3 regions of the Streptomyces sp. NPDC056169 genome follow, and region 2 is predicted to be linked to each of the others. Evidence: riboswitches for the same ligand, from Rfam matches in the RefSeq annotation. Region 2 holds a riboswitch; each other region holds the start of a gene.
What was found. Region 2 has a riboswitch for thiamine pyrophosphate ahead of thiO (glycine oxidase ThiO). Riboswitches for the same ligand answer to the same signal wherever they lie in the genome.

Region 1 (9,872 bases), on a different contig from region 2:
GTACGCCTTGGAGAACGTACGCAGCACGGCGACGTTCGGCCGGTCGCGGTAGAGCTCGATGCCGTCCGGGATGTCGGTGTCGCGGACGAACTCCTTGTACGCCTCGTCGATCACGACCAGGACGTCGGAGGGCACCCGGTCCAGGAAGCGCTCCAGCTCGGCCCGGCGGACCGCGGTACCCGTGGGGTTGTTGGGGTTGCAGACGAAAATCAGCCGGGTCCGGTCGGTGATCGCCGCGGCCATCGCGTCGAGGTCGTGCACCTCGCCGTCGGTCAGCGGCACCTGCACCGAGGTGGCCCCGCTGATCTGCGTGATGATCGGGTACGCCTCGAAGGAGCGCCAGGCGTAGATCACCTCGTCGCCCGGGCCCGAGGTGGCCTGGAGCAGCGACTGCGCGACCCCGACCGAGCCCGTGCCCGTCGCGATGTGCGAGACGGGCACGCCGAAGCGGTCGGCGAGCTCCTGCGTCAGGCCGGTGCAGGCCATGTCCGGGTAGCGGTTGAAGTTCGCGGCGGCCGCCAGCGTGCTCTCCATGACCCCGGGCAGTGGCGGGTAGGGGTTCTCGTTGGACGACAGCTTGAAGGCCACGGGCCCGCCCGTGGCGGCCGGCTTGCCCGGCTTGTAGGTGGGGACGCCGTCCAGCTCGGCGCGCAGCTTGGGGCTGCCGGTGCTCGTCCCGCTGGTCTCGCTCACAGTGTGGCCTCCTCGACCGTCCGTACCGCCAATACTCCTCACCTTATGAGGATTCGCCTCCGCTGCGAATGGCCTGTGGACAACAGGAGGGACACGCTGTGGATACCGCCCCCCGGGGAGGGGGAGCGCGTGCCTGGGTGGCGCGCGCCGGTGGCGGGCGCCGTGGCGCGCATCCCCCGTAGAGGTGAGTTGAGACCTCTTCGAGACCTCGCCCCTTCGCCAGGCCTATGCCGTTCGGCAAGCCTAGGTCGCATGGAGAAGCCCTTAACTGCCTTGGATTCCTTGCCCATTGACCACTTTTGATCATGCAGAAACGTGCCTGTCAATGCCTGCATATGCGACCGTCCCGACCGCCCCTCATCGCCCTACTATCGGCTCGCCATGACAGCAGCAGGGAAGCACCAGGTGAGCCGGGCACAGACCCGGGGAAGCCGGCAGGGCCGGGCAGGCATCCGGGACGTGGCCGCCGCCGCCGGGGTCTCGATCACGACTGTCTCCGACGCGCTCAACGGCAAGGGCCGACTCCCGGACGCCACCCGCCGCCACGTCCGCGAGGTCGCCGACCGGCTGGGCTACCGCCCATCCGCGGCGGCCCGCACGCTTCGTACGGGTAAGTCGGGACTCATCGGCCTGACCGTGACCACGTACGGGGATGAACCTTTCACCTTCACCGAATTCGCATATTTCGCGGAGATGGCCAGAGCAGCCACATCGGCCGCACTCGCCCGGGGCTACGCCCTGGTCATCCTCCCCGCCACCTCCCGCCATGACGTCTGGTCGAACGTCGCCCTCGACGGCACCGTCGTCATCGATCCCTCCGACCACGACCCGGTCGTCACCGAACTGGTCCGGCAAGGCCTCCCCGTCGTCTCCGACGGACGCCCCGCCGGCACCCTTCCGGTCACCGCCTGGGTCGACAACGACCACGAAGCCGCCGTCCTCGATCTGCTCGACCACCTCGCCGACGCCGGCGCCCGCCGCATCGGCCTCCTCACCGGAACCACTACCGACACGTACACCCGCCTGTCGACCACCGCGTACCTCAACTGGTGCGAGCGGGTCGGCCAGGACCCCGTCTACGAGGCCTATCCGGCGCACGATCCGTGCGCGGGCGCCGTCGCGGCCGACCGGCTGCTCGCCCGCCCGGACCGACCCGACGCCGTGTACGGCCTCTTCGACCCCAACGGAACCGATCTCCTCGCGGCTGCGCGCCGCTACGGGCTGCGCGTCCCGGAGGACCTGCTGCTGGTCTGCTGCAGCGAGTCCACCGTCTACGCCACGACCGAACCGCCCATCACGACGCTCTCGCTCAAGCCACGCAGGATCGGCACGGCCGTCGTCCAGCTCCTCATCGACGCCATCGAGGGGATCGATACGGACGGTCCGGTCGAGCAGGTGATACCGACCGAACTCATCGTCCGCACGTCCTCGCAGCGGCGCTCGCCGCGCACCACGGTCAGCCCGCCGCGCTCACCCGCGAAGGACTGACCGAGGCTCACCGAACACGCCGCCCCCGCCCCTGCCCGTGGGCAGGGGCGGCGAAACCGAGCCGCATACCGGCCTCAACCCTGGACTGGACCTTCTCAATTCGGGCGAAACAACCGGTGAACCCGGAGTGGACCCGGATTCACCACCCCTGGTGCGTCACACAGGAGGACGCTCATTCCTATGATGGGCGGACGACATCGTGGGCCACCCCGACCAGGCCGGTCCACGATGTGCAGGGCATCGCGACGGTGGTGGAGGGGTCCATGACTCAGGGGGCCGGGCAGGAGCCCGTGGTGCGCACGGCGACATTGCGCGACTTCCGCGTACCGCCGTACGCCCGGGTGCCCGTACAGGGCCACGCCGCCGAGCCGACGTCCGCGGATCCGCTGCCGACGCCCGCGCCGACGCCGGCCGCCGAGCACCTTCCGCAGACCGCCGAGCACCTTCCGCCGGTCGAGGCGTCGGTCGAGAGCACCGTCGGGACCGCTGCCGGGACCCCTGCCGGGACCGCCGTCGCGGCACCCGTCGAGGCGCCGGCCGTCCCGCCCATGCCGACCACCGCGCCCGCACCCGCGCCCGCACCCGCCGACCCGACCCTGCTTCTGGGCCGCCGCATCGCCCCCGCGTACACCGACACGACCGGTACCACCGGTGCGCCCGCTGCGCCCGCTGCGACGGGCAACACGACCCGTACGACCGGTTCCTCCATCGTCTCGGTCGCCACCGGCCATCCCGGCAGCGCCTTCCCCGAAGGCGACCTGCCCGAGGGCTACACCCCGACCGAGCGCGACCTCCCCGTCATCAACCGCGGCGACACCGTCCAGGTCCGGGTCACCCCCGACGCCGCCCCCGCGCCCGACCCCGCGGCCACGACCGGCGACGGCCCCGGCCCGCTCTACGTCGTCGGTGACGTCCACGGCTACCTCGACGAACTCGTCGGCGCCCTGCGCGCCCAGGGCCTCGTCGACGAGAACGGCGGCTGGGCCGCGGGCAACGCCCGCCTGTGGTTCCTCGGCGACTTCACCGACCGCGGTCCCGACGGCATCGGCGTCATCGACCTCGTCATGCGGCTCTCCGCGGAGGCCGCCGCCGCCGGCGGCTACTGCAAGGCCCTCATGGGCAACCACGAGCTGCTGCTGATCGGCGCCAAGCGCTTCGGCGACACCCCGGTCCAGTCGGGTGCGGGCACGGCCACCTTCCAGGCCGCCTGGCTGCTCAACGGCGGCCAGAAGCACGACATGGACCGGCTCCAGGACGTGCACCTCCAGTGGATGTCCCGGCTCGACGCCGTGGTCCTGGAGGACGACCACCTCCTCCTGCACTCCGACACCACCGCGTACCTCGAATACGGCGAGACCATCGAGGACGTCAACGAGACGGTCCACGAGATCCTCAACCGGAGCGACGCCGACGAGGTCTGGGACGTGTTCCGGAAGTTCACGAAGCGCTTCGCGTTCCGCGACGAGTCAGGACCGCAGGCCGTCCAGGAGCTCCTCTCCACCTACGGCGGCGGCCGGATCGTCCACGGCCACAGCCCCATTCCGTACCTCCTCGGCCAGGTCGGCACGGAGGAGAGCGAGGGCAGCGGAGGACCGATCGTCGACGGACCGCACGTGTACGCGGACGGTCTCGCGATCGCCATGGACGGTGGCGTGACCATGGCCGGAAAGCTGCTGGTCGTCCAACTCCCCCTGAACAGCTGACGCATAACCCTGCGCATCCGGGGAAGTCGATTTCCGGAAACACCCTGTCAGCCCGTGGCGTCACCGCAATACCATCGGACCATCCGTAGCAGGCTCTCCTCCGTTTCCGTCCGACCGGCCGTTCTCCACGGCTGATCCGGGCCTGCGGAGCATCGGGGGATGCACATGAACGTGGCTCCGTACCTGCTGACCGAGGATCGCGCCGAGTACGAGCGGGTCCTCGACGACGCACTGAGCACCGCCCACGCACGTCCGGATCTCGCCGGAGTCGGCACTCGCCTCACGGCCGGGCAACTGCGCTCCATGGCCCTGAACGCGACAGCGCTGATCACCACCGCGGCGTCGAGCGAGTACGACCACTTCGTCAAGGTCCGTGAGCAGAGCCGCGTCGCGGTCACCACCCGCGTACCCGCCCCGCAGGACGGCTCCGGCGCGGGGATCGTCGCGATCGTCACCGTCATGGTGCCCGTCCTCGCCGGGTCGGCCGCCTTCATCTTCCTGCTGGTCGGCGCGTTGCTGCACGCGATCGCGCCCACCGTGGTGTTCGGCGCGACGCTGCTGACGGCCGGCCTGGTCTTCGGCGCGGTCGCCGCCGCCGGCCTGCTCTGCGCGGCCGCCGGTCTCCTCCGGACCGCCCTGCGCAACAGCCCGACCGCGACGGTCACGGCCGGCGCGCCCGCCACCGCGGCGGACGACGAACTGTCCCGCGCCCGTGAGGCCTGGCGCCTCGCCCTGCTCGAACGCGGCGTCGTGCCCTTCCTCCGCGACGCCCTCGCCGCCGCCCACCGGGACGACGACCTCACTCCCTGACAACGGCAACGGCCCGCGACTCCCCCGTGGGTCGCGGGCCGGTGCCTGCTCAGAAGCCGGCGCGACGGCCGGCGCCGGAGCCCTCCGCGGTCAGTCCGCCAGCGGCAGGTAGACGCGGTTCCCGCTCTCCGCGAACTCCTTCGACTTCTCTGCCATGCCGGCCTCGATCTCCTGCTGCGTGCCGCCGTGCTCACGCCGGATGTCCTGGGAGATCTTCATCGAGCAGAACTTCGGACCGCACATCGAGCAGAAGTGCGCGGTCTTCGCCGGCTCCGCGGGCAGCGTCTCGTCGTGGAACTCGCGCGCGGTGACCGGGTCGAGCGCCAGGTTGAACTGGTCCTCCCAGCGGAACTCGAACCGCGCGTCCGAGAGCGCGTCGTCCCACTCCTGGGCGCCCGGGTGCCCCTTGGCGAGGTCCGCCGCGTGGGCCGAGATCTTGTACGTGATGACGCCCGTCTTCACGTCGTCCTTGTTCGGCAGGCCCAGGTGCTCCTTGGGCGTGACGTAGCAGAGCATCGCCGTGCCCCACCAGGCGATCATCGCCGCGCCGATGCCCGAGGTGATGTGGTCGTAGGCGGGCGCCACGTCCGTGGTCAGCGGGCCGAGCGTGTAGAACGGCGCCTCCTCGCAGATCTCCTGCTGGAGGTCGATGTTCTCCTTGATCTTGTGCATCGGGACGTGGCCCGGGCCCTCGATCATCGTCTGCACGTTGTGGCGCTTGGCGATCGTGTTCAGCTCGCCGAGCGTGCGCAGCTCCGCGAACTGCGCCTCGTCGTTGGCGTCCGCGATCGAGCCGGGGCGCAGACCGTCGCCGAGCGAGTACGTGACGTCGTACGCCGCGAGGATCTCGCAGAGCTCCTCGAAGTTCGTGTAGAGGAAGTTCTCCTTGTGGTGCGCGAGACACCAGGCGGCCATGATCGAGCCGCCGCGCGAGACGATGCCGGTCTTGCGGCGCGCGGTGAGCGGCACGTACGGCAGGAGCACGCCGGCGTGCACCGTCATGTAGTCGACGCCCTGTTCGGCCTGCTCGATGACCGTGTCCTTGTAGATCTCCCAGGTCAGGTCCTCGGCCCTGCCGTCGACCTTCTCCAGCGCCTGGTAGAGCGGCACGGTGCCGATCGGCACGGGGGAGTTGCGCAGCACCCACTCGCGGGTGGTGTGGATGTTGCGGCCGGTGGACAGGTCCATGACCGTGTCGGCGCCCCACTTGGTCGCCCACGTCATCTTCTCCACCTCCTCCTCGATGGAGGAGGTGACGGCGGAGTTGCCGATGTTGGCGTTGACCTTCACCAGGAACCGCTTGCCGATGATCATCGGCTCGATCTCCGGGTGGTTGACGTTCGCCGGGAGAACGGCGCGGCCCGCGGCGATCTCCTCGCGCACGACCTCGGGGGAGACGTTCTCGCGGATCGCGACGTACTCCATCTCCGGGGTGATCTCCCCGCGGCGGGCGTACGCGAGCTGCGTCACCGCCTGGCCGTCGCGGCCCCGGCGCGGGAGGCGCGGGCGGCCGGGGAAGACGGCGTCGAGGTTCTTGAGCCCGCCGCCGCGCGGCGAGGTGTGCTTGATGCCGTCGTCCTCGGGACGGACGGGGCGGCCCGCGTACTCCTCGGTGTCGCCGCGCGCGATGATCCAGTTCTCGCGCAACGGCGCCAGGCCACGCCGCACATCGGTGTCGATGGTGGGGTCGGTGTACGGACCGGACGTGTCGTACAGCGTCACGTCCTTGCCGTTGGTGAGGTGCACCTGACGGACCGGGACCCGGAGGTCGGGGCGCGAACCCTCGATGTACCCCTTGTGCCAGCCGGGCGTGCGCTCGCCCGGGGTCGGCAGGCCGTCCTGGCCGTCCTGGCCCTCCTGGTCGGAGGCAGGCGTGCGTGCATCCTGAATGGTCATGAGACCGATCTCCCTACGCCGGCATTACCCGGTAACAGGTTCGGCGGTCGGCGCAGCCTCCTCCCGTACGTGCGTACGGTGATCAGCGCCCTCTCAGCCCGGTGCTCCGAGCTCCCGCGTGTGCAAAGGTGTCACCACGCTAGCGTCATCCCTGGCGTGCTGAACAGTGGGCCCCCCACCGTTCTTGCGATGATCGGTCGGTGACTTCCCCCCAGCAGACCCCCGAGCCGCACGGCCACGGACACGGCCACGAACCCGGTCACGGCCACGAACCGAGCCATGGCCACAGCCACAGCCACGGCCCCGCCGCCCCCGTCTCCCGGCATCTGCGCAAGGTCATCGCCGCGATCCTGATCCCCTTCGCCACCGCCGTGGTGGTCGGGCTCGTGGTCCTGTGGCCCGGTGGTACGCCGGCGCACGAGCGCACCGGAGTCGGCTTCGACCGGCAGACGGAGCAGGGCACGGTCGTCTCCGTCGAGCAGGTCGACTGCAAGGACGTGAACGCCGCCCAGGTCCCGCCGACCGGGGACACCTCCACGCCCGAGGGGCGCGAGGCGGTCAACGCCCAGCAGGGGCAGTGCGAGAAGGCGACGATCGAGGTCACCAGCGGGCAGGAGAAGGGGCGTACGTTCACCGAGATCGTGCAGCCCGACGCGCCGCGCCAACTGCACGAGGGGCAGGGCGTGGTGGTGGCGTACGCCCCCGACGCCCCGCGCGATCTGCAGTACTCGGTGACGGACGTGAACCGGAAGCTCCCGATGGCGGTGCTCGCCGGGATCTTCGCGATCGTGGTGGTGGTCGTCGGCCGGATGAAGGGCGTGATGGCGCTCATCGCGCTCGCCGCGAGCTTCCTGGTGCTGACGCTCTTCATCCTGCCGGCGATCCTGCAGGGCTCGAATCCGCTGGTCGTGGCGGTGGTCGGGTCGAGCGCGATCATGCTGATCGCGCTCTACATGTGCCACGGGCTCTCGGCCCGCACCTCGGTCGCGGTGCTCGGCACGCTGATTTCGCTGCTGCTGATCGGTCTGCTCGGCTCGGTCTTCATCGGCTGGGCCTCACTCAGCGGCAACACCGACGACAACACCGGCCTGATCCACGGCCTGTTCCCGGAGATCGACATGTCCGGCCTGTTGCTCGCCGGCATCATCATCGGTTCGCTCGGCGTGCTGGACGACGTGACCGTCACCCAGACCTCGGCGGTCTGGGAGCTGCACCAGGCCGATCCGGGCATGGGGCCGCGCGCGCTGTACCGGGCCGCGATCCGGATCGGCCGCGACCACATCGCCTCGGTCGTGAACACCCTGGTCCTCGCCTACGCGGGCGCCGCCCTGCCGCTGCTGCTGCTCTTCTCGATCGCGCAGAGCAGCATGGGCACGGTGGCCAACAGCGAGCTGGTCGCGGTGGAGATCGTCCGAACGCTGGTCGGTTCGATCGGTCTGGTCGCCTCCGTGCCGGTCACCACGGCCCTCGCGGCGCTCGTGGTCTCCGCCGACCGGCCGGGCTCCGACGTCGCCGGGAAGCCCCGGGCGGCGGCGGTACGGGGCGGTCGGCGCCGCCGCGCGAAGTAGGGGCTCCGGGCGGCGTACCGGCCCCGAATCAGCCGGCGTTCTCCTCTGCCAGAATCCGGCCGAGTGCCGCCTCCAGGTTGTCCTCGAAGTCACCGAGTGTCCGTTCCTGACCAAGCGGAACCAGCTTGTCCGTGCGGTCGAGGAACGCGACCAGCGGCGGCGCGCTGGCCCGGAACAGGGCGCGGTCGCCGCCCACCTGGAGCCGGATGGAGACATCCGAAAGGCCCTCGGGGTCCGTGGGAGCGATGTGTACGTCCCCGTCCCCGCTCGGCCTGTTGATCCCGTCGAGCAGCAACTCCCTGCCGAACGCCCAGGTCACGGGCGCGTCCCCGGGGAGGTGGAAGGTCATCCGCACCGCGTAAGGATCCCGGGTCTCGTATCGCAGCTCGACTGGGATCTTGAAGCAGAGCTCCTCGGAGACGAGGAAGCTCATCAGGACCTCGGCCTGAACCGACTCTCGCATCATGTACCCCGCAGTAGATGAAGCAGTTGTGTAAACACAGCTGCTGAAAGCTGTGACCGAAACGGCCAGGAATGATCCCCCGTGGCCCTCTTGACGCAATCGTGCTGTAAGCGCTAGCAGATCACAAGGAGTGATTTTTCAGATACTGATAGAGAACGCGAGCGAACTGAAGAGCCTCCCGATCTCCGTACGTAGCCGCTCGACTGCTGGGAGCAACCGTTCTTCCTGGTGAAGGGGGAGGGAAATGGCCATCGCGGCCGCCGTGGACCCCGCCGTGACGGGAATGGCGGCACAGACCGTGCCGAGCGCATATTCCTGACGCTCTACCAGGGGCTCCATTCGCCCCAAACCGCCCAAACGCTCCAAAAGGACACGATGGTTACGCACCGTGTACGGAGTGATGGCTTCCACCGGATGGCGGTCGAGGTGGTCTTGACGAGCTTTCAGATCGAGTTGGCTCAGCAGACACTGCCCGATGGCGTGCGCGTGCCCGGTCTCGCGGAAATCTGCCCACTCCTCCACTGCGGGGGCAGAGGGGGTGTCCGCGACAGCGACGAGCTCGATCTCTCCCTCGCGATAGAGGGCGAAGTACACCGGCACACCGATCTCGTCCCGCCAGCGGGCAAGGGAGTCTTCGATCTTGATGCGACGATTCTGCACAGCTCCGCCGCCGGCCAGTCGGACGGCGGCGTCGCCCAGGACGAACACACCCTTCTCACGGCGCAGATAGCCCTCGTGGGTCAGGGTGCGGAGCAGGTGGTACGTGGTGGGCAGCGGAAGGCCCGTCTCACGGGCGAGCTGTTTGGCCGGGGCGCCGTCCGCATGGGAGGACACGGCCTCCAGAAGTCTCAGCGCCCGCTGCACCGAGCCGATCAGGGTAGGTGCAGCGGTAGTCCGCGTAGCCGTGGCCAAAGGTCACCCCCAGGCGTGACGACGGATGCATGGCATCCGCCCGCGGGGGCCGCCCCCGCGCGCCCGCCGGGCCTGGGAAACCGCTGGTCAGTAGGGAGGTCTACGCCTGTAGTCCCCAACACGGCGGAGGGATTCCACTCTAGTGGCAGCCCTTGGGGCCCCGCCCGGATTCAGCCCACGCGTTCCCCCGCCCGGGCTAATGCCCGCCGTCGTCTCCCTGTCTCAGGGCAGCTTGTGCTACCAGTCCTCGCGCGACCCGGCGGAGCCCTTGAACTTCCGCACGACGTAGACCAGTCCGGCGACGAGCGCCACGAACAGCAGCACCTTGAACAGCAGGCC
Region 2 (9,872 bases):
CCCCTTGTTGTCCTGGATGCGGTAGTGCAGCCAGTACTGGTTGATGGCCGTCAGTTCGCCGGTCAGCTGCTCGTTGAGGAACTCGAGGACCTCGGGGTCGCCCTGCATCGCAGAGGCTCCTTCCACTTCCACGTTGCGTGTCCGTACCGTCACTGGGCAGGATGGCCGCATCCTCGCACCCCGAATGGGGGGCGTCCAGTAAGTGCAGGCTTAGTGGGAGTTGCCCGAATCTCGGACGGGGGGAGGTTGGCTGGTCATGACCACCCCTCGCCGTCTGTCACCATGGATGACATGGGTCAGCCGGAGAGCGGAGAACGCCGGGAAGGGGAAGCGGGGGAGCCGGATCGTTCGCCGGACCTCCCGCCGGGTCAGCGGCTGCAGCGCGGCTGGCCGGTCACCCACTACGGCCCCGTCCCCAAGTTCAAGCCGGAGCGCTGGGAGTTCCGCGTCTTCGGTGCGACGGCGGACGGTGACAAGCGGTGCTGGAACCACGAGGAGTTCTCGGCCCTGCCGTTCTCCACGGTCGTGTCCGATCTGCATTGCGTGACGAAATTCAGCATGCTCGGGGCCGAATGGGGTGGGGTGCGCGCCCGGACCATCCTCGAACTGGCTCCGCCGGCGCCGCAGGTCACGCACGTGATGGTGTGGGCCGAGTACGGCTACAGCGCCAACATGCGGCTCTCCGACTTCGCCGCGGACCGCACGATCTTCGCCACGCACAAGGGCGGCGAGCTGCTCACCGCCGAGCACGGCTTCCCGCTGCGGCTCGTCGTCCCGCACCTGTACGCCTGGAAGGGGCCCAAGTGGGTCCGGGGCGTGGAGTACATGGCCGCCGACCGCCGCGGCTTCTGGGAGGAGCGCGGCTACCACAACCTCGGTGACCCGTGGACGGAGCAGCGCTACTCGTACCAGGAGGAACCGGGCGACGGCCCGGAGCTGTAGCGCTCCGGACCGTCCTGGGGCGTCTCTCGGTCCGTTCGGTCAGTGGTGGTACTGGTGGACCACCGCGTGGCCCTTGCCGCGGCCGATCATCCACTTGTTCACCGGCGTGGTGATCACGAACGCGGCGGCGAGCGCGATGGCGAGCACGATCCAGAAGAACGGCTCGTCGAGGTGCGCGTCCATGGCGCCCGGCCAGAGGGCGATGATGCCGTTGTCGATGATCTCCATGACCAGGATGGAGAGGGTGTCGGCGGCGAGCGCGACCTTGAAGGCCGTCTTGAAGTCGACGCCGGCGGACAGGATGCCGCGCAGGGTGAGCGCGTAGCCGAAGAAGAACGCCAGGATGATCGCGAGGATCATCGTCTGGACGTTGCCCCAGCCGAGCGCCGTGCCGATGACCATGCCGAGGATCTCGCCGATGGCGCAGCCGGTGAGGCAGTGCAGCGTGGCCTTGGCGGCCATGGCCCAGGAGACCTCGCCGTCCGCGCGGTGGTGACCGTGGTGCTCGTGGTGGCCCTGGTGCTCGGCGTGGTCCTGGTGTGCAGCGTGGCTCTGGTGCTCGCTGTGGTCGTGATGCGTGTGCGCGTCGTGCTGCATGAGTGCCCCCCAAGGTCGGGTAGCGGTTCCTGCCGTTGCAAGAACCGTATACCCCCCTGGGGTATTCCTCAACAGGAAACCCGTGCCCCCGCTCAGCCGCGCAGCTTCTTCAGGAGTTCCACGTCGGCCACGTGTCCCTCCGTGCCGCCCGGGGTCTCGATGATCAGCGGCACCCCGTCCGTCGCCGGGTGGCGCAGCAGCGCGCGGAAGGCGTCCTCGCCAATGTGACCGGCGCCGATGTTGGCGTGGCGGTCCTTGTGGGCGCCCACGACGTCCTTCGAGTCGTTGGCGTGGATCAGCTTTAGCCGGCCCTCGCCGACGGTCGCCACCAGCTCGTCGAGCGTCCGTACCGCGCCGCCCGGCTCCGTCAGGTCGTGGCCCGCCGCGAAGATGTGGCAGGTGTCGAGGCAGATGCCGAGCCTGGGGTGGCGGTCGAGGGCGTCGAAGTACGGGCCGAAGTCCTCCGCGCGCGAGCAGAGCGAGAAGCCCTGGCCGGCCGTCGACTCCAGGAGGAGGTACGGGTCGTCCTCGTGCGTCAGCTCGTCGAGGAGCGGCAGCATCCGCTCCCGCACCTGCGCGAGGGCCACCTCGCGGGGGCGGCCCGCGGTCGCCGAGCCGGTGTGCACCACGACGCCCTTCGCGCCGATCTCGCGGCCCCGGCGCAGCGAGTGCCGCAGCGACTCGACCGACTTCTCCACGGTGGCCTCGGTGTGCGAGCCGAAGTTGATCAGGTACGGGGCGTGGACCCAGGCCGAGATCGACCCGGCCTCGCACTCGGCCCGGAACCGCTCGTCCTGGGCCGGATTGCCGACCGGGGTGGCCCAGCCGCGCGGGTTGGCGACGAAGACCTGCACGGTCTCGGCGCCGAGCACGCGGGCATAGGCGAGGCCGGTCGTGGCGAGGCCACCGGCCACGGGGACGTGACCGCCGACGGGGTTGCGCATGAGTCTCTAGAGTCCCTTGATCGTGATGGTGACGGTGGAGCCCTCGGGGGCGGTGGAGCCGCCCTCCACGGACTGGCTCGCGACCGTGTTGCCGAGGAAGGGGAAGGACTTCTTGACCTCCACCTCGAAGCCCGCGTCCTCCAGCGCCGTACGGGCGTCGTCCGTGGACTCGCCCGTGACGTCCGGGACCTCGACCAGCTTCGGCCCCTTGGAGACGGTGAGGGTGATCGTGTCGCCCTCGGCGGCCCGGCTGCCCTCGGCGAGGGACTGGGCGGCGACCGTGCCGGCGTCCTCCGGGGAGTTGATCCGCTCCGGTGCGACCCGCACGGTGAGGCCGGCCTCCTGGAGCGTGGCCGTGGCGTCGGCGACGGTCTCGCCGGTGGCGTCGGGCACGTCGATCGGCGAGCCCTTGCTGACCACCAGGGCGACGGCCGAGTCGGGGCGGCGCTCGGTGCCGGGCTCGGGGTCGGAGCCGATTACGGCGCCCTGGGCGACGGAGTCGCTGAACTCCCTGGTGATCACCCCGGGGGCCAGGCCCTCCTCCTTGAGGAGGCGCTTGGCCTCGGGGAGCGGCTTGTTCCTGAGGTTGGGCACCTTCACGATCTCGGGGCCGCGGGAGAGCGTCAGGACGACCGTGGCGTTGCCCCGGACGCGTTCGCCGGGGGCGGGGTCGACGGCCATGACCGCGCCGCGCTCGTACACGTCGCTGAAGGCACGTTTCGTCGTGCCGACGTCCAGGCCTGCGTCCTTGATCCGCTGTGTCGCGTTGGCCTCGGTCTGGCCGAGGACGGCCGGTACGCGGGTGAACTGGCCGGAATTGATGTACCAGACACCGGTGCCGAGGCCGAGCGCGAGCAGGACCCCGAGGACGATGAGGAGAGGGCCGCGGGGCGCGCGGAGACCACGCGCAGCGCGCCGGCGGGGGCCCGCCGGGGGAGCCTCCGGGGCGGGCAGCCGGTTCGTGTGCTCCACCTGCTGGACCTGCGGGAGGTCCGCCTCGGCCGGTACGGCGCGGGCGATCACGCTGGTCCGGTCGTCGGCGGTGTCCCGGGCCGCGGAGCGCGCCTGCGGCGGCACGGCGTCCAGCTGCTCGTCGGTGAGGACGGCGCGGGCCTCCCGGAGCAGGGCGAGCAGCGCGACGGCGTCGTACGGGCGGACCTCGGGGGTGCGGGCCGTGGCGGCCGCGACCAGCTCGTCCAGCTCCAGGGCGAGCCCGGGGACGGTGGCGGACGGAGCGGGCACGTCCGTGTGGAGGTGCTGGTAGAGGACCTGCGCGGGGGTGTCGCCCGCGTGGGGCTTGCCGCCGGTCAGCATCTCGTACAGCACGACGCCGCAGGCGTACACGTCGGCGCGGGTGTCGGCCGTGCCGTGCTCGATCTGCTCCGGTGCGAGGTACGAGACCGTGCCGAGGACCGAGCCGGTGGTGGCGGTCGCCGAGCCCACGGCCCGTACGAGACCGAAATCGGCCACCTTCACCCGGCCGTCGTCCCCTATCAGGACGTTCTCCGGCTTCATGTCGCGGTGCACGAATCCGGCCCGGTGCGCGGCGCCCAGCGCGGCGAGGACGGGCTCCAGGATGTCGAGCGCGGCGCGGGGCGCGAGGGCGCCGCGCTCGCGCAGGACGTCACGGAGGGTGCAGCCGGCGACGTACTCCATCGCCAGATAGACGTACGCGCCCTCGGCGCCCTGGTCGAAGACGCCGACCACGTTCGGGTGGTCGAGCCGGGCGACGGACTTCGCCTCGCGGATGAAGCGCTCGACGAAGGCGGCGTCCGTCGCGAGGGCGGGGTGCATCACCTTGAGCGCGAGGACGCGGTCGAGGCGGGTGTCGACGGCCCGGTAGACCGTGGCCATCCCGCCGACGGCGATGCGCGCGTCGACGCGGTAGCGGCCGTCGAGCAGCCGCCCGACGAGGGGGTCCTGAAGGGTCGTGTCCACGGCGTCGAGTCTACGAGCCGTGGACACGGCCCCCGCGCGGCTGCCCCGGTACTGCAGCGCAGCTGTGACGAGCGCCCCAGCAGGCCGTCTAGAACGCGGGGCGCTCCGGGTCCAGGTGCGGGCGGCCCTCCACGGGGGAGGACGCCTCCGCGAAGTGGCGGCGGGGAATGCGGCCCGCCCGGTGCGCGAGCCGGCCCGCCTCCACCGCGTGCCGCATCGCCGAGGCCATGAGCACCGGCTCCTGCGCCCGCGTCACCGCCGAGGCCAGCATCACCGCCGCGCACCCCAGCTCCATCGCGAGTGCCGCGTCCGATGCCGTGCCCGCCCCGGCGTCGAGGATCACCGGCACCCCCGCCCGTTCCGCGATCAGCTGGAAGTTGTGCGGGTTGCGGATGCCGAGCCCCGAGCCGATCGGGGAGCCGAGCGGCATGATCGCCGCGCACCCCACGTCCTCCAGCTTCCGCGCGAGGACCGGGTCGTCGTTCGTGTACGGCAGGACGGTGAAGCCCTCGTCGACCAGCGTCTCGGCCGCGTCGAGGAGCTCCACCCCGTCCGGCAGCAGCGTCCGCTCGTCGGCGACGACCTCCAGCTTGATCCAGTCGGTGCCGAGCGCCTCCCGGGCGAGCCGGGCGGTGAGGACCGCCTCGCCCGCCGTGAAACAGCCCGCCGTGTTGGGCAGGACCCGGATGCCGAGCCGCTCCAGGACGGAGAGGACCGAGCCCTGGACCGTCGGGTCGAGCCGCCGCATCGCGACGGTGGTCAGCTCGGTGCCGCTGGCGATCAGCGAGCGCTCCAGGACGTCGAGGCTCGGCGCGCCGCCGGTGCCCATGATCAGGCGCGAGGAGAACTCCGTACCGCCGAGGACGAACAGGTCGTCGGACATCGCGCTCAGCCTCCCTGCACCGCGGTCAGGACCTCCACCCGGTCGCCCTCGCCGAGCAGCGTCGCCGCCCACTCGCCGCGCGGGACGACCGTCTCGTTGACGGCCGCGGCCACCCCGGTCGGGGCCGTGCTCAGGGTCGAGACGAGGGCGTCGAGGGAGACGGGGCCGGTGAGCTCGCGGGGTTCTCCGTTCACGGACACGTTCATGCGGGAAGCTCCAGACGTACTGGGGAGAAACGGCGGGGGGTGAAGGCACGGGCCTCGTCGGGGAGGACGCCCGTGGTGAGCACCTCCGCCATGACGTCGCCGGTGACGGGGGTGAGCAGCACCCCGTTGCGGTAGTGGCCGGTGGCCAGGTGCAGGCCGGGCAGGATGCTGGGGCCGAGCAGCGGAGCGTTGTCCGGCGACGCGGGGCGCAGTCCGGCCAGCGTCTCGGTGAGCGGCAGCTCGGTGATGCCGGGGACGAGCTCGTGGGCGTCGCGCAGCAGCTCGTACACCCCGCCCGCCGTCACCGTGGTGTCCCAGCCGAGCTCCTCGCTGGTGGCGCCGACGACGAGCTCGCCGTTCTCGCGCGGCACGAGGTAGACGTGGCTGCCGCGGACGACGGCGCGGACGGTACGGGAGAGGAAGGGGGCGTACGGGGCGGGCACGCGCAGCCGCAGGACCTGGCCCTTCACGGGGCGGACCGGCGGCAGCACCTCGTCGGGCACGCCCGCGAGCCGTCCGCTCAGACTGCCCGCGGCGAGAACGACCTGGTCGGCCGTCAGCTCCTCGCCGCCGGCGAGGACGACCCCGCGCGCCCGGTCGCCCGCGACCGTCAGACGCTCCGCGAGGACGCGGTGGAAGACCACCCCGGCCCGCTCGCAGGCGACGAGGAGCGCGGCGGCCAGCCGGCGCGGGTCGACCTGGTGGTCGCCGTCCACGCGCAGCCCGCCGCGCACCCCGGGGGCGAGCATCGGTTCGAGGCGGCGGCACTCGCGCCCGCTGAGCCACTCCGAGGTGAGGCCGCAGCGGGTCTGGAGGGCGTGGAGTTCGCGCAGGTGGGCCCGGTCGTCGGCGTCGAGGGCGACGGCGAGGGTGCCGCAGGCACGGTGGCCGACGTCGTGGCCGGTGGACTCCTCCAGCTCGGCGACGAAGGCGGGATAGCGGGCGGCGGAGGCGAGATTGAGCCCGAGCAGGGTCTCCTCGCCGTAGTGGAGTTCGGTGACGGCGGCGAGCATCCCGGCCGCGACCCGCGCGGCGCCGCCGCCCGGTTCCGGGTCGACCACGGTGGTGCGCAGCCCGCGCTGCGCGGCCCGCCAGGCCGTGACCAGGCCGATGATGCCGCCCCCGACCACGAGGACATCGGAAGAACGCATGGGCGTCCAGCCCCTCCCTTCGCCGGCATGACCCGGATCAGGTTCGTACGGTCGGAGGCCGCCCAGCCTCCCTCTCAGCCCGGTGCGTCCGGGCTCCCGCGAGTGCTTTACGCCCGCCAGACTAGCCGCAGCCCCGGTGCGGTCCCAGGCCCCTCCCTTCCTGACGATCCGTCAGATGCGTAAGGTGGTCGGGTGAGCGAGCAGAAGCAGGCCCAGCAGCAGGTCGTGATCGTCGGAGCCGGGATGGCGGGCGTGCAGACCGCCGTCGCCCTGCGCGAACAGGGCTTCACCGGCCCCGTGACCCTCATCGGGGCCGAGCCCCACCAGCCCTACGACCGGCCCCCGCTCTCCAAGGCGATCCTGCTCGGCAAGGCCGAGGACTCCGCCTTCGACGTCGACTTCGAGGCCCTCGACATCGAACTCCGCCTCGGCCTCGACGTCACCGGGCTCCGCGCCGCCGACCACGAGATCGACACCGAGGCCGGGCCCGTCCCGTACGGCGTCCTGGTCGTCGCCACCGGCGCCCACCCGATCACCCTGCCCGGCGCCGAGGGCGTCCCCGGCGTCCACCTCCTGCGCACCCTCGACGACGCCGTGCGCCTCGGCCCCGTCCTGGAGCGCCGCCACACCGTCGTGGTCGTCGGCGCGGGCTGGATCGGCGCCGAGTTCGCCACCGCCGCGCGCGAGGCGGGCTGCGCCGTCACCGTCGTCGAGGCGGCCGACCGCCCCCTCGCCGGGGCCCTGCCCGCCGAGGTCGCCGCCCCCATGGCCGGCTGGTACGGGGCGAGCGGCGCCGAACTCCTCACCCACGCGCGCGTGGACACCGTCCTGCCCGGCCGGGTCGTCCTCGCCGACGGCCGCGAGCTGCCCGCCGACGCCGTCGTCGTCGGCATCGGCGCCCGCCCCGCCACCGGCTGGCTCGCCGGCTCCGGCATCGCCCTCGACCCGAGCGGCGCCGTCACGGCCGACGAGCGGCTGCGCACCTCCCTGCCCGACGTGTACGCCGTCGGCGACTGCGCCTCCTACCCCTCCGCCCGCTACGGCGAGCGCCTCCTCGTCCACCACTGGGACAACGCGCTCCAGGGCCCGCGCACGGTCGCCGCGACGATCACCGGCGCCGCCACCGGACCGTACGACCCGGTGCCGTACTTCTGGTCCGAGCAGTTCGGCCGGTTCGTCCAGTACGCCGGGCACCACGCGGACGCCGACGAGCTCCTGTGGCGCGGCGACCCGGCGGACGCCACCTGGTCCGTGCTCTGGCTGCGCGCCGGGGTCCCGGTGGCCCTCCTCGCCGTCGGCCGCCCCCGCGACCTGGCCCAGGGCCGCAAGCTCATCGAGGCGGCCACCCCGGTCGACCCGGAGCGCGCCGCCGACCCGTCCGTCCCCCTGAAGGCGGCAGTCCGGTAGGGCCCGGGTACCGACTGTCGGTCCGGGATGGCAGGCTTGTCCCGTGACCGAGATTGACGTAAAGATCGATGCGCTCGTCCCCGCCTGGCTCTACGTGCCCGACATCGCGGAGATGCTCGATGTCGAGGTGACACGCGTGCGGCAGCTGATCAAGGAAGGTCAGCTCCTCGCCGTGCGCCGTGGAGAGAACAACGCCCTGCAGATCCCCGCCGCCTTCATCCAGGGCGACGCGATCGTCAAGGGCCTCGTCGGGCTCCTGACCGTCCTGCGGGACGACGGCTTCACCGACGAAGAGATGCTGGAGTGGCTCTTCACTCCGGACGAGAGCCTGCCGGGCACGCCCGCGCAGGCGCTCAACGAGAATCGCGGCACGGAGGTGAAGCGCCGCGCCCAGGCGCTCGCCCTCTGACGCCCGCACGTACCGAGGACACCACCAGCGGGTGTCGCGGCGACCGGCCCCTCGCGGGCCGGCCGCCGCGGCGCCGGCGACACCGACGGGGGGAACCCACCCATGCCCACGCCTCGTGAGCGGCTTGCCGACGCCCGGCTCTACCTGTGCACCGACGCCCGGAAGCGCCAGGGCGACCTGCCCGCCTTCCTCGACGCCGTGCTCTCCTCCGGCGTCGACATCGTGCAGCTCCGCGACAAGGGCATGGAGGCCGGCGAGGAGCTGGAGCACCTCGCCGTCTTCGCCGAGGCCGCCCGCCGGCACGGCAAGCTCCTCGCGGTGAACGACCGGGCCGACGTCGCCCACGCCATCGGCTCCGACGTGCTCCACCTCGGCCAGGGCGACCTGCCCGTGCCCGCTGCCCGCGCGATCCTCGGCGGCGGTGACGACGTGCTGATCGGCCGCTCCTGCCACGCCGAGTCCGAGGCGGCCGCGGCCGCCGTCGAACCGGGCGTGGACTACTTCTGCACCGGGCCCTGCTGGCCCACCCCCACCAAGCCCGGGCGGTACGCGCCGGGGCTCGACCTCGTGCGGTACGCGGCCGGTCTGGCGCAGAACCGCCCCTGGTTCGCCATCGGCGGCATCGACGAGACCAACCTCGACGAGGTCCTGGACGCGGGCGCCCGCCGGATCGTCGTCGTCCGCGCGATCACCGAGGCAGAGGACCCGGCGGCCGCGACCGCCGCCCTCGCCAAGCGGGTCCGGGAGCGCGCGGGAGCCTGAGCGGATCCCGGGCCGTGGGCCGCGGGGCGCCCAGGACGGCGTCCCGCGAGAATGTCCGAAAAATTGTCCACAACGCGGACGCCGTCTACGCGGGTCCTCGTCCCCCGTCTAACCTGCCCGTATGGCCCTAGGTACCGCTTCCGTCCGATCGGACCGCGCACGCACGGTCCGCGAGATCCTCGCCGCCGGCGACACGTCGTACTCCTTCGAGTTCTACGCGCCGCGGACCGCGAAGGGCGAGCAGGTCCTCTGGAACGCGATGCGCCGCGTCGAGGCGGTCGGCCCCAGCTTCGTCTCCGTGACCTACGGCGCCGGCGGCACCACCCGGGGCGGCACGGTCAAGGCCACCCAGAAGATCGCCTCCGACAGCACGCTGACCCCCGTCGCGCACCTCACCGCGGTCGACCACTCCGTCGCCGAACTGCGCAACATCCTCGGCCAGTACGCCGACGCCGGCATCCGCAACATGCTCGCCGTCCGCGGCGACCCGCCGGGCGACCCGCTGGGCGAGTGGGTCGAGCACCCCGAGGGAGTCCGGTACGCCGCCGACCTCGTCCGGCTCATCAAGGAGTCGGGCGACTTCTGCGTCGGCGTCGCGGCCTTCCCCGAGATGCACCCCCGCTCCACCGACTG
Region 3 (9,872 bases), on a different contig from region 2:
CCGACGACCCGCGCCGCCACCACGTTGTCGAAGCCGAGGAAGCGGGCCACGAACTCCGAGGCCGGCCGCGACCACACCTCGACGGGCCCACCCGACTGGGCGATCCGCCCGTCCCGCATCACCACGACCCGGTCGGCGAGCGCGAAGGCCTCGCCCTGGTCGTGGGTGACGGCCAGGACCGTCGTCCCGAGCCGCCCGAACAACTGCCGCAGCTCGACGACGAGCCGCTCCCGCAGCCCCCGGTCGAGCTGCCCGAGAGGCTCGTCCAGCATGAGGAGCCGGGGCCGCGGCGCCAGCGCCCTGGCCAGCGCCACCCGCTGCTGCTCGCCGCCGGAGAGCGCGGCCACCGAGCGCCGCTCGGCCCCCGGCAGCCCGACGAGGTCGAGCAGCTCCCGTACGCGCTCCGTCTGTTCGGCCTTGGCCGCCCCGCGCATCCGGGGCCCGAAGGCGATGTTGCCGCCGACGTCCCGCTGCGGGAACAGCTGGTGGTCCTGGAACATCAGCCCGACGCCCCGCCGGTGCACCGGCACCCCCGTCTGGTCGGCGCCGCCGAGCAGCACCCGGCCGCCGTCGAGCGGCTGGAGCCCCGCGACGGCCCGGAGCAGCGTCGACTTGCCGCTGCCGCTGGGGCCGAGGACGCACACGATCTCGTGCTCCGCGACCTCCAGGTCCACGGCATCGAGCGCGGCCCGCTCCCCGAACCGTACGGTCGCGTCCTGGATCGAAAGCATCAGAACTCCCCGGAGGTCCGCTCGGTGCGCAGCCGTTCCAGCAGGAGCAGGGACACCGCGCACACCACCATCAGAATCGTCGAGAGGGCCATCGCCTGGCCGTAGTTGAGCTCACCGGGCCGCCCGAGCAGCCGGGCCACCGCCACCGGCAGCGTCGGACTGTCGGGCCGGGCGATGAAGACGGTCGCGCCGAACTCGCCGAGCGAGACGGCGAAGGCGAACCCGGCGGCGATGAGCAGCGCCCGCCGCACCAGCGGCAGGTCCACCTCCCGCCAGGCCCGCCACGGCGACGCGCCGAGCACGGCCGCCGCCTCCCGCAGCCGCTCGTCGACCGCCCGCAGCACCGGCAGCATCGTCCGTACGACGAAGGGGACGCCGACCAGGGCCTGCGCGAGCGGCACGAGGATCCAGCTGGCCCGCAGGTCGAACGGCGGCTCGTCGAGCGTGATGAGGAACCCGAAGCCGACGGTGACCGCCGACACCCCGAGCGGCAGCATCAGCAGCGCGTCGAAGCCCCGCACGAGCCGGCCGGCCCGCCGGGTGAGGGCCGCCGCCGCGAGCCCGCCGATCAGCACCGCGATGGCCGTGGCGGCCGCCGCGTACCGCAGCGAGTTCCCGATCGCCTCCAGCGGCGGCACGAGGAAGGTGCCGGACTCGTCGAGCGAGCCGAGCGCCCGGTAGTAGCCGAGCCCGTAGCCGTGCGGCCCCGCGAAGGAGCGCTCCACGAGCACGCCGAGCGGCAGCAGGATCAGCACCGCCACCGAGACGAGGACGCCCGCGAGCAGCGCCCACTGCCCGATGCCGCGCGGCCGGCGCGCGGTCGTCTCCGGCGGTACGAGCCGCAGCGCCGTCTCCCGCCGCCGTACCGTCCGGGCGTGCACGGCCAGGATCGCCCCGACCGCGGCGAACTGCACGAGGGTGAGGACGGCGGCCGTCGGCAGGTCGAGCAGCCGGGCGGTCTGCCGGTAGATCTCGGCCTCCAGGGTCGAGTACGCGTCCCCGCCGAGGATCTGTACGACACCGAAGGAGGTGAAGGTGAAGAGGAAGACCATCAGGGCGGCCGCCGACACCGCCGGCACGAGCGCGGGCAGGGTCACCGTCCGCCAGGCCGTCCAGCGCGAGGCGCCGAGGACCCGCGCGGCCTCCTCCTGGCGCGGGTCGAGCTGCGACCAGAGGCCGCCGACGGTCCGCACGACGACCGCGTAGTTGAAGAACACGTGCGCGAGGAGGATCGCCCACACGCTGGTGTCGAGCCGCAGCCCCCACAGCTCGTCCGTCAGACCGCCCCGGCCGACGACCGCCAGGAAGGCCGTGCCGACGAGGACCGTCGGCAGCACGAACGGCACCGTGACCACGGCCCGCAGCACACCCTTGCCCGGGAACGCGAAACGCGCGAAGACGTACGCCCCCGGCAGCGCCACGAGCAAGGTCAGACCGGTGGAGGCCGCCGCCTGCCACACGGTGAAGCCGAGCACGTCGAGGATCTCCGGCCGGCTCAGCGTCTCGCCGATGCGACCGAACCGCCAGGCGCCGTCGGGCCGCAGCCCCCGGTCGACGATCGACACGACGGGCCAGGCGAAGAAGATCCCGAAGAACGCGACGGGCAGGGCCATCAGCCCCAGCCGCGCCGCGCTCCTCCGGAGGTCGCCCCGGCCCCGCACTACTTCAGGACGAGCGACGACCACTGCTGGATCCACGGGTCACGCTTCTCGGCGATCTTCTCGGGCGCCATGGTCTCCGGCTCGTCGACGACCACACCGTGCTTCGTGAAGAGCTCCGGCAGCGTCGCGTCCTTGGCGACCGGGTTGACGAACATCTGGAGCGGCATGTCGTCCTGGAACTTCTTCGAGATCAGGAAGTCGATCAGCGCCTTGCCGCCCTCGGGGTTCTTCGTCCCGTTCAGCAGGCCCGCGAACTCGATCTGCCGGAAGCAGGTACCGGTGGAGACGCCGGTCGGCGCCACCTTCGGCTGCGGCTCGCCGTACAGCACCTCGACCGGCGGGCTGGAGGCGTACGACACGACGAGCGGCCGGTCGCCCTTGGCCTGCTTGCCGCCTGCCGAACCGGAGAACTCCTGGTTGTAGGCGAGCTCCCAGCTGTCGACGGTCTTCACGCCGTTGGCCTTCAGCTTCTTCCAGTAGTCCTGCCAGCCCTCGTCGCCGAACTTCGCGGCCGTACCGAGGAGGAAGCCAAGACCCGGGGAGGACCGCTCGGGGTTCTCGACGACGAGCAGGTCCTTGTACGCCGGCTTCGCCAGGTCGTCGAAGGTCTGCGGCGGCGCCAGCTTCTTGTCGGCGAAGTACTTCTTGTCGTAGTTGACGCAGATGTCGCCGGAGTCGACGGGCGTGACCCGCTGCTCCTTGTCGAGACGGTACGCGGCCGGGATCCGGTCCACGCCCTTCGCCTCGTACGGGACGAAGATCCCGTTGTCGAGGGCACGGGACAGCAGGGTGTTGTCGACGCCGAAGAAGACGTCACCCTGCGGGGAGCCCTTGGTCAGGATCTCCTTGTTGACGGCCTCGCCCGCGTCGCCGGCCTTGAGGACCTTGACCGTGAAACCGGTCTGCGCCGTGAAGTCCTTCAGGACCTCCTTGGAGGCGTTGAAGGAGTCGTGGCTCACGAGGGTCACGGTCTTCGGTGCGGGCGCGCCGGTCTTGCCCGCGGCGTCGCGGACGTCCTCCGCGCCGCAGGCGGCGAGCGTGGTGACGCCCAGCGCCGCGACGAGCGCGGCGGCGGCCATTCTCTTCGTGCTCGCCGAAATGGTGGTGCTCACTGAGATTCCTCCTGGGTTGACCAGGAAGAGACGCGGCCCTGCCCACGTCCGGCGGACCCGGACGCGGGCAGGGCGCAACAGCTTGAGTTAACGACCGAACTTCCTACCCAGAATGACCTGGGCAAGGTTCAGAGGGTCTGCGGTCTACGGTCACCGCACTCTCAGCGCTGTGGCGCTCCCCTGTCGGAATATGAAGATGTGTTCGAGCTCAGAGTACAAGGTCAGCGTTCGGAGGCCGCCAGCTGTCCACAGGCACCGTCGATCTCCTGACCGCGGGTGTCCCGGACGGTCACCGGAACGCCGTGGCGGGCGATGGCGTCGACGAACGCCCGCTCGTCCTCCGGACGGGACGCCGTCCACTTCGAACCGGGCGTCGGGTTCAGCGGGATCAGGTTGACGTGGACCCGCTTGTTCTTCAGCAGCCTGCCGAGGAGGTCGCCGCGCCACGCCTGGTCGTTGATGTCGCGGATGAGCGCGTACTCGATGGAGATCCGGCGCCCCGACTTCTCCGCGTACTCCCAGGCAGCGTCGAGGACCTCGCGCACCTTCCAGCGCGTGTTCACCGGCACCAGGGTGTCGCGCAGCTCGTCGTCCGGGGCGTGCAGCGAGACCGCGAGACGGCACTTGAAGCCCTCGTCGGCGAAGCGCTGCATCGCCGGCACGAGACCGACCGTGGACACGGTGATCCCGCGCTGCGAGAGGCCCAGGCCGTCCGGCTCGGGGTCGGTGAGCCGGCGGATCGCGCCGACGACCCGCTTGTAGTTGGCGAGCGGCTCGCCCATGCCCATGAACACGATGTTCGAAAGGCGCGCCGGTCCCCCGGGCACCTCCCCGTCCCGCAGGGACCGCATGCCGTCCACGATCTGGTGCACGATCTCGGCGGTCGACAGGTTCCGGTCGAGCCCCGCCTGCCCGGTCGCGCAGAACGGGCAGTTCATGCCGCAGCCGGCCTGCGAGGAGATGCACATGGTCACCCGCTCCGGGTAGCGCATGAGCACCGACTCGACGAGCGTGCCGTCGTGCAGCCGCCACAGGGTCTTACGGGTGGTGTCGTCGTCGCACGAGATGTGCCGCACCACGGACATCAGGTCGGGCAGCAGCGCCTCGGCGAGCTTCTCCCGCGAGGCCGCCGGGATGTCGGTCCACTGCGCGGGGTCGTGCGCGTACCGAGCGAAGTAGTGCTGCGACAGCTGCTTGGCGCGGAAGGGCTTCTCGCCGGTCGCGGCGACGGCTTCCTTCCGCTCGGCGGGCGTGAGGTCCGCCAGGTGCCGCGGCGGCTTCTTGGCTCCCTTGGGGGCGATGAAAGTGAGTTCTCCGGGCACAGGACGGGCCACGATCGGGTGTCTCCTCAGACGGCACGAGGTCCGGACAGCCCCGCGTCGGCGGGAAGCGCGGCATGACGATGCCGAAGCCAGGAGACCTCACTGGAGCGTCCTCACGGCGGCGAGGACGGCGGAAGGGCCCGCAGCGCACGCGCCACGAGCCCTTCCAGAGTACCCGCTGTCCGTCAACACCTGTCGACGGAGGAAACCGACCGGCCGGTCAGCCCGTCCCCACGAACAGCGCGAGCAGCAACCACACCACCGGCGCCGTCGGCAGCAACGAGTCCAGCCGGTCCATGATGCCTCCATGACCGGGGAGCAGCGTGCCCATGTCCTTGATGCCGAGATCACGCTTGATCATCGACTCGCCGAGGTCGCCGAGCGTCGCGCTCGCCGCCACCGCCAGACCCAGGAGCAGACCCTGCCACCAGGTCCCGTCGTCGATCATGAACTCCATGCACAGCGCGCCCGCCGCCATCGCGAACGCCACCGCCCCGCCGAGACCCTCACGGGTCTTGCCGGGGCTGATCCTCGGCGCCAGCTTGTGCTTGCCGAAGCGCCAGCCGACCGCGTACGCCCCGGTGTCGCTGACCACCGTCAGGATCAGGAAGGTCAGCACCCGCTGCGGACCGTCGTCCGCGGTCAGCAGCATCGCCACGAACGTCGCCAGGAACGGCACGTAGAACGCGGCGAAGACACCCGCCGTGACGTCCTTCAGGTAGCCCTCGGGGGGCTCCGTCATCCGCCAGACGAGTACCGCGAGCGCCGTCAGCGCCATCGCCACCCAGGCGCCCTCCGGGCCCCGGACGTAGCCGGCGACGACCATCGCCGCACCGCCGACCGCGAGCGGCACCAGCGGAGCCTTGATGGCCTTGCGCTCCTGGAGGCGGGACGTGAGCTCCCACAGCCCGACGACCACGGCGACCGCGATCACCCCGACGAACGCCGGCTTCCAGATGAACAGCGAGGCGGCGATGACGGCGCCGAGACCGACTCCGACCCCTATGGCCGCGCCCAGGTCACGCCCCGCGCTCTTCTTCTGCCGTGGCGCCGTCGGCGCGGGCGGCGGAGGCGGGGTGGGGCTGGACATGGGCTCCTGCGGGTGCTCGTGCGGCGTCTCGTCACGGAACAGGGGACCGCTCTGGTGAGCGGCCCCCCGGCTGTGACCGTCCTGGAATCCGCCGGCGGGAACGTCGGGCACGATGGGCATGGGCCGAGTCTGCGCCGCCTGATGCCGATCGTCTGCGGGACCCGCCGGGGCAGGCCCCTGGTCGGGTCCCCGGCGGCCGATGCCGCCCGGGGCCCCCCAGGAAGAGTCGTTCATCAGACCTCGAGCAGCTCGGCTTCCTTGTGCTTGAGCAGCTCGTCCACCTGCGCGACGTACTTCGCGGTGGTGTCGTCGAGCTCCTTCTCCGCGCGACGGCCGTCGTCCTCGCCGACCTCGCCGTCCTTGACGAGCTTGTCGATGGACTCCTTGGCCTTGCGGCGCACGGCGCGGATCGAGATCTTCGAGTCCTCGGCCTTGCCCTTGGCCACCTTGATGTACTCCCGGCGGCGCTCCTCGGTCAGCTCGGGGAACACCACCCGGATGATGTTGCCGTCGTTGCTCGGGTTGACGCCGAGGTCCGAGTCACGGATCGCCTGCTCGATGTTGCGCAGCGCGCTCTTGTCGAACGGGGTCACCACGGCCATGCGCGGCTCCGGAACGGAGAACGACGCAAGCTGGTTGATGGGGGTGATGGCGCCGTAGTAGTCCGCCACGATCTTGTTGAACATCGCCGGGTGCGCACGGCCGGTGCGGATCGCGGCGAAGTCCTCCTTGGCGACCACGACGGCCTTCTCCATCTTCTCCTCGGCCTCGAGGAGGGTCTCTTCGATCACCACATGCTCCTGCGTGTCGTCGCGTTGTGTCCTGCACGGTGGGTACGACCGGCAGGGCTCTGTCCCATCCCCTTGCGGGGCGGTTCCCGGTTCGGGTGTCAGGCCCGGGTGCCCTGGTCGCTCACGAGCGTGCCGATCTTCTCACCCTTCACCGCGCGAGCGATATTGCCCTCGGTGAGCAGTTCGAAGACGAGGATCGGGAGCTTGTTGTCCCGGCACAGGGTGATGGCGGTGGCGTCGGCGACCTTGAGGTCGCGGGAGAGCACCTCGCCGTACTCCAGCGCGTCGAACTTGACCGCGTGGGGGTTGGCCTTCGGGTCGGAGTCGTAGACCCCGTCGACGCCGTTCTTGCCCATGAGCAGGGCCTCGGCGTCGATCTCCAGGGCCCGCTGGGCCGCGGTGGTGTCGGTGGAGAAGTAGGGCATGCCCATGCCCGCGCCGAAGATGACCACGCGGCCCTTCTCCAGGTGGCGCACGGCGCGCAGCGGAATGTACGGCTCGGCGACCTGGCCCATGGTGATGGCGGTCTGGACGCGCGAGTCGATGCCTTCCTTCTCCAGGAAGTCCTGGAGGGCGAGGCAGTTCATCACGGTGCCGAGCATGCCCATGTAGTCGGAGCGGGCCCGGTCCATGCCGCGCTGCTGGAGCTCGGCGCCACGGAAGAAGTTGCCGCCGCCGATCACCACCGCGATCTCCGCGCCGTCGCGTACGACCGCCGCGATCTCACGCGCGATGGCGTGCACGACGTTGGGGTCGACGCCCAGGCCGGTACCGCCGGAGAAGGCTTCTCCGGACAGCTTCAGCATGTAGCGGCCGGCCTTTTTGCCGTTGTTGTCGTCGCCCTGTACGGCGCCCTGGTTCATGGAGATCTCCTCGTGCACATACGAAGGAGGCCATTGCCTTGGGTCCTCGCGGTATCCCGTACGGCAATGGCCTCCTCGTCAGATCTGCGGTCGTCCTGCGCGGGGGCGGACGACTGCCTCAGACCCTACCGGGGTCCGGTGTCCGTCGCGTTCGCGGACGGACTCAGATGCCGACCTTGATGCGCGTGAAGCGCTTCAGGGTGACACCGGCCTCGTCCAGGACCTGCTGGACGGACTTCTTGTTGTCAAGGGCGTACGGCTGACCGAGCAGCGTCGCGTCCTTGAAGAAGCCGTTGACGCGACCCTCGACGATCTTCGGGAGCGCGGCCTCGGGCTTGCCCTCGGCGCGGGTGGTCTCCTCGGCGACGCGACGCTCGGTCTCGACGACCTCGGCCGGAACGTCCTCACGGGTGAGGTACTTCGGCGCGAAGGCGGCGATGTGCTGGGCGACACCCTTGGCGACGGCGGCGTCGGCCTTGTCGAACTCGACGAGGACACCGATCTGCGGCGGGAGGTCCGGCATCGTGCGGTGCATGTACGAGAAGACGAAGCCGTCGGTGTACTGCGCGAAGCGGTCCAGGACGATCTTCTCGCCGAGGTTGGCGTTGGCCTCGTCGACGAACGCCTGCACGGTCTTGCCGGCCTCGATCTCGGACGCGAGCAGCGCGGCGAGGTCGGCCGGGGAGGTGGCGGCGACGTGGGCGGCGAGCTGGTCGGCGACGACCTGGAACTTCTCGCTCTTGGCGACGAAGTCCGTCTCGCACTTCAGCTCGACGAGGACACCGGAGGTGTTGTCGTCGGCGATGAGGGAGACCACGGCGCCGTTCTCGGCGGAGCGGCCCTCGCGCTTGGCGACACCCTTCTGGCCCTTGATGCGCAGGGCCTCTACGGCCTTGTCGACATCGCCGTCGGCCTCGTCCAGGGCCTTCTTGCAGTCCATCATGCCGGCGCCGGTGAGCTCGCGGAGCTTCTTGACGTCAGCGGCGGTGTAGTTCGCCATGAGTCTGTTTCTCTCTCGAAGTCTGAAAGATCGGGCGGGTCCACGGGTGGACGGCGGGGGCTTCGTGGGCCCCCGCCGTCGTCACCCGAAGGTCCTGAAGGGTCAGGCCTGCTCGGCGTCCGCGGCCGGAGCCTCGGCGACGACCTCGGCGACGACCTCGGCCTCGGCCTCGGCGACGACCTCGGCGGTGTCGGCAGCCTCGGCGTCCGCGACCTTCTCGGTCTCGGCGGAGGTCTGGACCTCGGCGGCGTCGTCGGCCTTCTTCTCACCCTCGAGCAGGTCGCGCTCCCACTCGGCGAGGGGCTCGCCGGCGGCCTTCTCGCCCGGCTTCGAGTCGCCGGTCGCGGCGCCGGAGCGGGCGATGAGGCCCTCGGCGACAGCGTCGGCGATCACGCGGGTGAGCAGGGTGACGGAGCGGATCGCGTCGTCGTTGCCCGGGATCTTGTAGTCGACCTCGTCGGGGTCGCAGTTGGTGTCGAGGATCGCGACGACCGGGATCTTGAGCTTGCGAGCCTCGCCGACGGCGATGTGCTCCTTCTTGGTGTCCACGATCCAGACGGCGCTGGGCACCTTGGACATCTCGCGGATACCGCCAAGGGTCTTCTCCAGCTTGCCCTTCTCGCGGGAGAGGACCAGGAGCTCCTTCTTGGTGAGGCCGGACGCGGCCACATCCTCGAAGTCGATCTGCTCAAGCTCCTTGAGGCGCTGCAGACGCTTGTAGACGGTGGAGAAGTTGGTGAGCATGCCACCGAGCCAACGCTGGTTGACGTACGGCATGCCGACACGCGTCGCCTGCTCGGCGATGGCCTCCTGGGCCTGCTTCTTCGTACCGACGAACATGATGGAGCCGCCGTGCGCGACGGTCTCCTTGACGAACTCGTAGGCGCGGTCGATGTACGACAGCGACTGGAGCAGGTCGATGATGTAGATGCCGTTGCGCTCCGTGAAGATGAAGCGACGCATCTTCGGGTTCCAACGACGGGTCTGGTGACCGAAGTGGACGCCGCTTTCCAGCAGCTCCCGCATCGTGACGACGGCCATGGCCGTATCTCCTTGGGTTTCTCGGTTGTATTCCTGACGCCCCGACGCGCCATGCCCACAAGGGACCGAAAGGCGCTGCCATGACCCGTGAGGGTTATGGCGGGGCGTGCGAAGTCGACCCGGTGACCCGAGTCGCCATAGGAAGTGTACGGGACCCGGGGAGCCACGGGTGACGGCACTGTCCACAACCGGCGGGTACTCCACAGATACCGTCCCCGACCCCCGCGAACCGGTCACCCGGGGGAGTCTTCCCCCATGCAC

Region 1: linked by a shared signal. The riboswitch ahead of thiC (phosphomethylpyrimidine synthase ThiC) and the one ahead of thiO (glycine oxidase ThiO) in region 2 are both predicted to bind thiamine pyrophosphate.
Region 3: linked by a shared signal. The riboswitch ahead of ACFC0G_RS31220 (thiamine ABC transporter substrate binding subunit) and the one ahead of thiO (glycine oxidase ThiO) in region 2 are both predicted to bind thiamine pyrophosphate.

The regions. Positions count from the first base shown of each region.
Region 1 is NZ_JBHJUO010000003.1:252,452-262,323, reverse strand. It holds gene hisC (histidinol-phosphate transaminase) at 1-693, opposite strand, end outside; gene ACFC0G_RS06170 (LacI family DNA-binding transcriptional regulator) at 1,075-2,181, shown strand; gene ACFC0G_RS06165 (metallophosphoesterase) at 2,445-3,884, shown strand; gene ACFC0G_RS06160 (hypothetical protein) at 4,044-4,694, shown strand; gene thiC (phosphomethylpyrimidine synthase ThiC) at 4,785-6,590, opposite strand; TPP riboswitch at 6,584-6,718, opposite strand; gene ACFC0G_RS06150 (YibE/F family protein) at 6,791-8,158, shown strand; gene ACFC0G_RS06145 (SsgA family sporulation/cell division regulator) at 8,187-8,621, opposite strand; gene ACFC0G_RS06140 (IclR family transcriptional regulator) at 8,760-9,485, opposite strand; gene ACFC0G_RS06135 (DUF5326 family protein) at 9,771-9,872, opposite strand, start outside.
Region 2 is NZ_JBHJUO010000001.1:356,814-366,685, reverse strand. It holds gene bfr (bacterioferritin) at 1-108, opposite strand, end outside; gene ACFC0G_RS01675 (sulfite oxidase-like oxidoreductase) at 292-942, shown strand; gene ACFC0G_RS01670 (DUF4396 domain-containing protein) at 982-1,539, opposite strand; gene ACFC0G_RS01665 (deoxyribonuclease IV) at 1,632-2,483, opposite strand; gene pknB (Stk1 family PASTA domain-containing Ser/Thr kinase) at 2,490-4,421, opposite strand; gene ACFC0G_RS01655 (thiazole synthase) at 4,510-5,304, opposite strand; gene thiS (sulfur carrier protein ThiS) at 5,310-5,510, opposite strand; gene thiO (glycine oxidase ThiO) at 5,507-6,661, opposite strand; TPP riboswitch at 6,659-6,771, opposite strand; gene ACFC0G_RS01640 (NAD(P)/FAD-dependent oxidoreductase) at 6,905-8,068, shown strand; gene ACFC0G_RS01635 (Rv2175c family DNA-binding protein) at 8,112-8,477, shown strand; gene thiE (thiamine phosphate synthase) at 8,580-9,239, shown strand; gene metF (methylenetetrahydrofolate reductase [NAD(P)H]) at 9,361-9,872, shown strand, end outside.
Region 3 is NZ_JBHJUO010000021.1:74,634-84,505, reverse strand. It holds gene ACFC0G_RS31230 (ABC transporter ATP-binding protein) at 1-731, opposite strand, end outside; gene ACFC0G_RS31225 (ABC transporter permease) at 731-2,344, opposite strand; gene ACFC0G_RS31220 (thiamine ABC transporter substrate binding subunit) at 2,392-3,471, opposite strand; TPP riboswitch at 3,587-3,696, opposite strand; gene rlmN (23S rRNA (adenine(2503)-C(2))-methyltransferase RlmN) at 3,726-4,838, opposite strand; gene ACFC0G_RS31210 (phosphatidate cytidylyltransferase) at 5,047-6,150, opposite strand; gene frr (ribosome recycling factor) at 6,150-6,707, opposite strand; gene pyrH (UMP kinase) at 6,806-7,570, opposite strand; gene tsf (translation elongation factor Ts) at 7,734-8,570, opposite strand; gene rpsB (30S ribosomal protein S2) at 8,673-9,611, opposite strand; gene ACFC0G_RS31185 (murein hydrolase activator EnvC family protein) at 9,867-9,872, shown strand, end outside.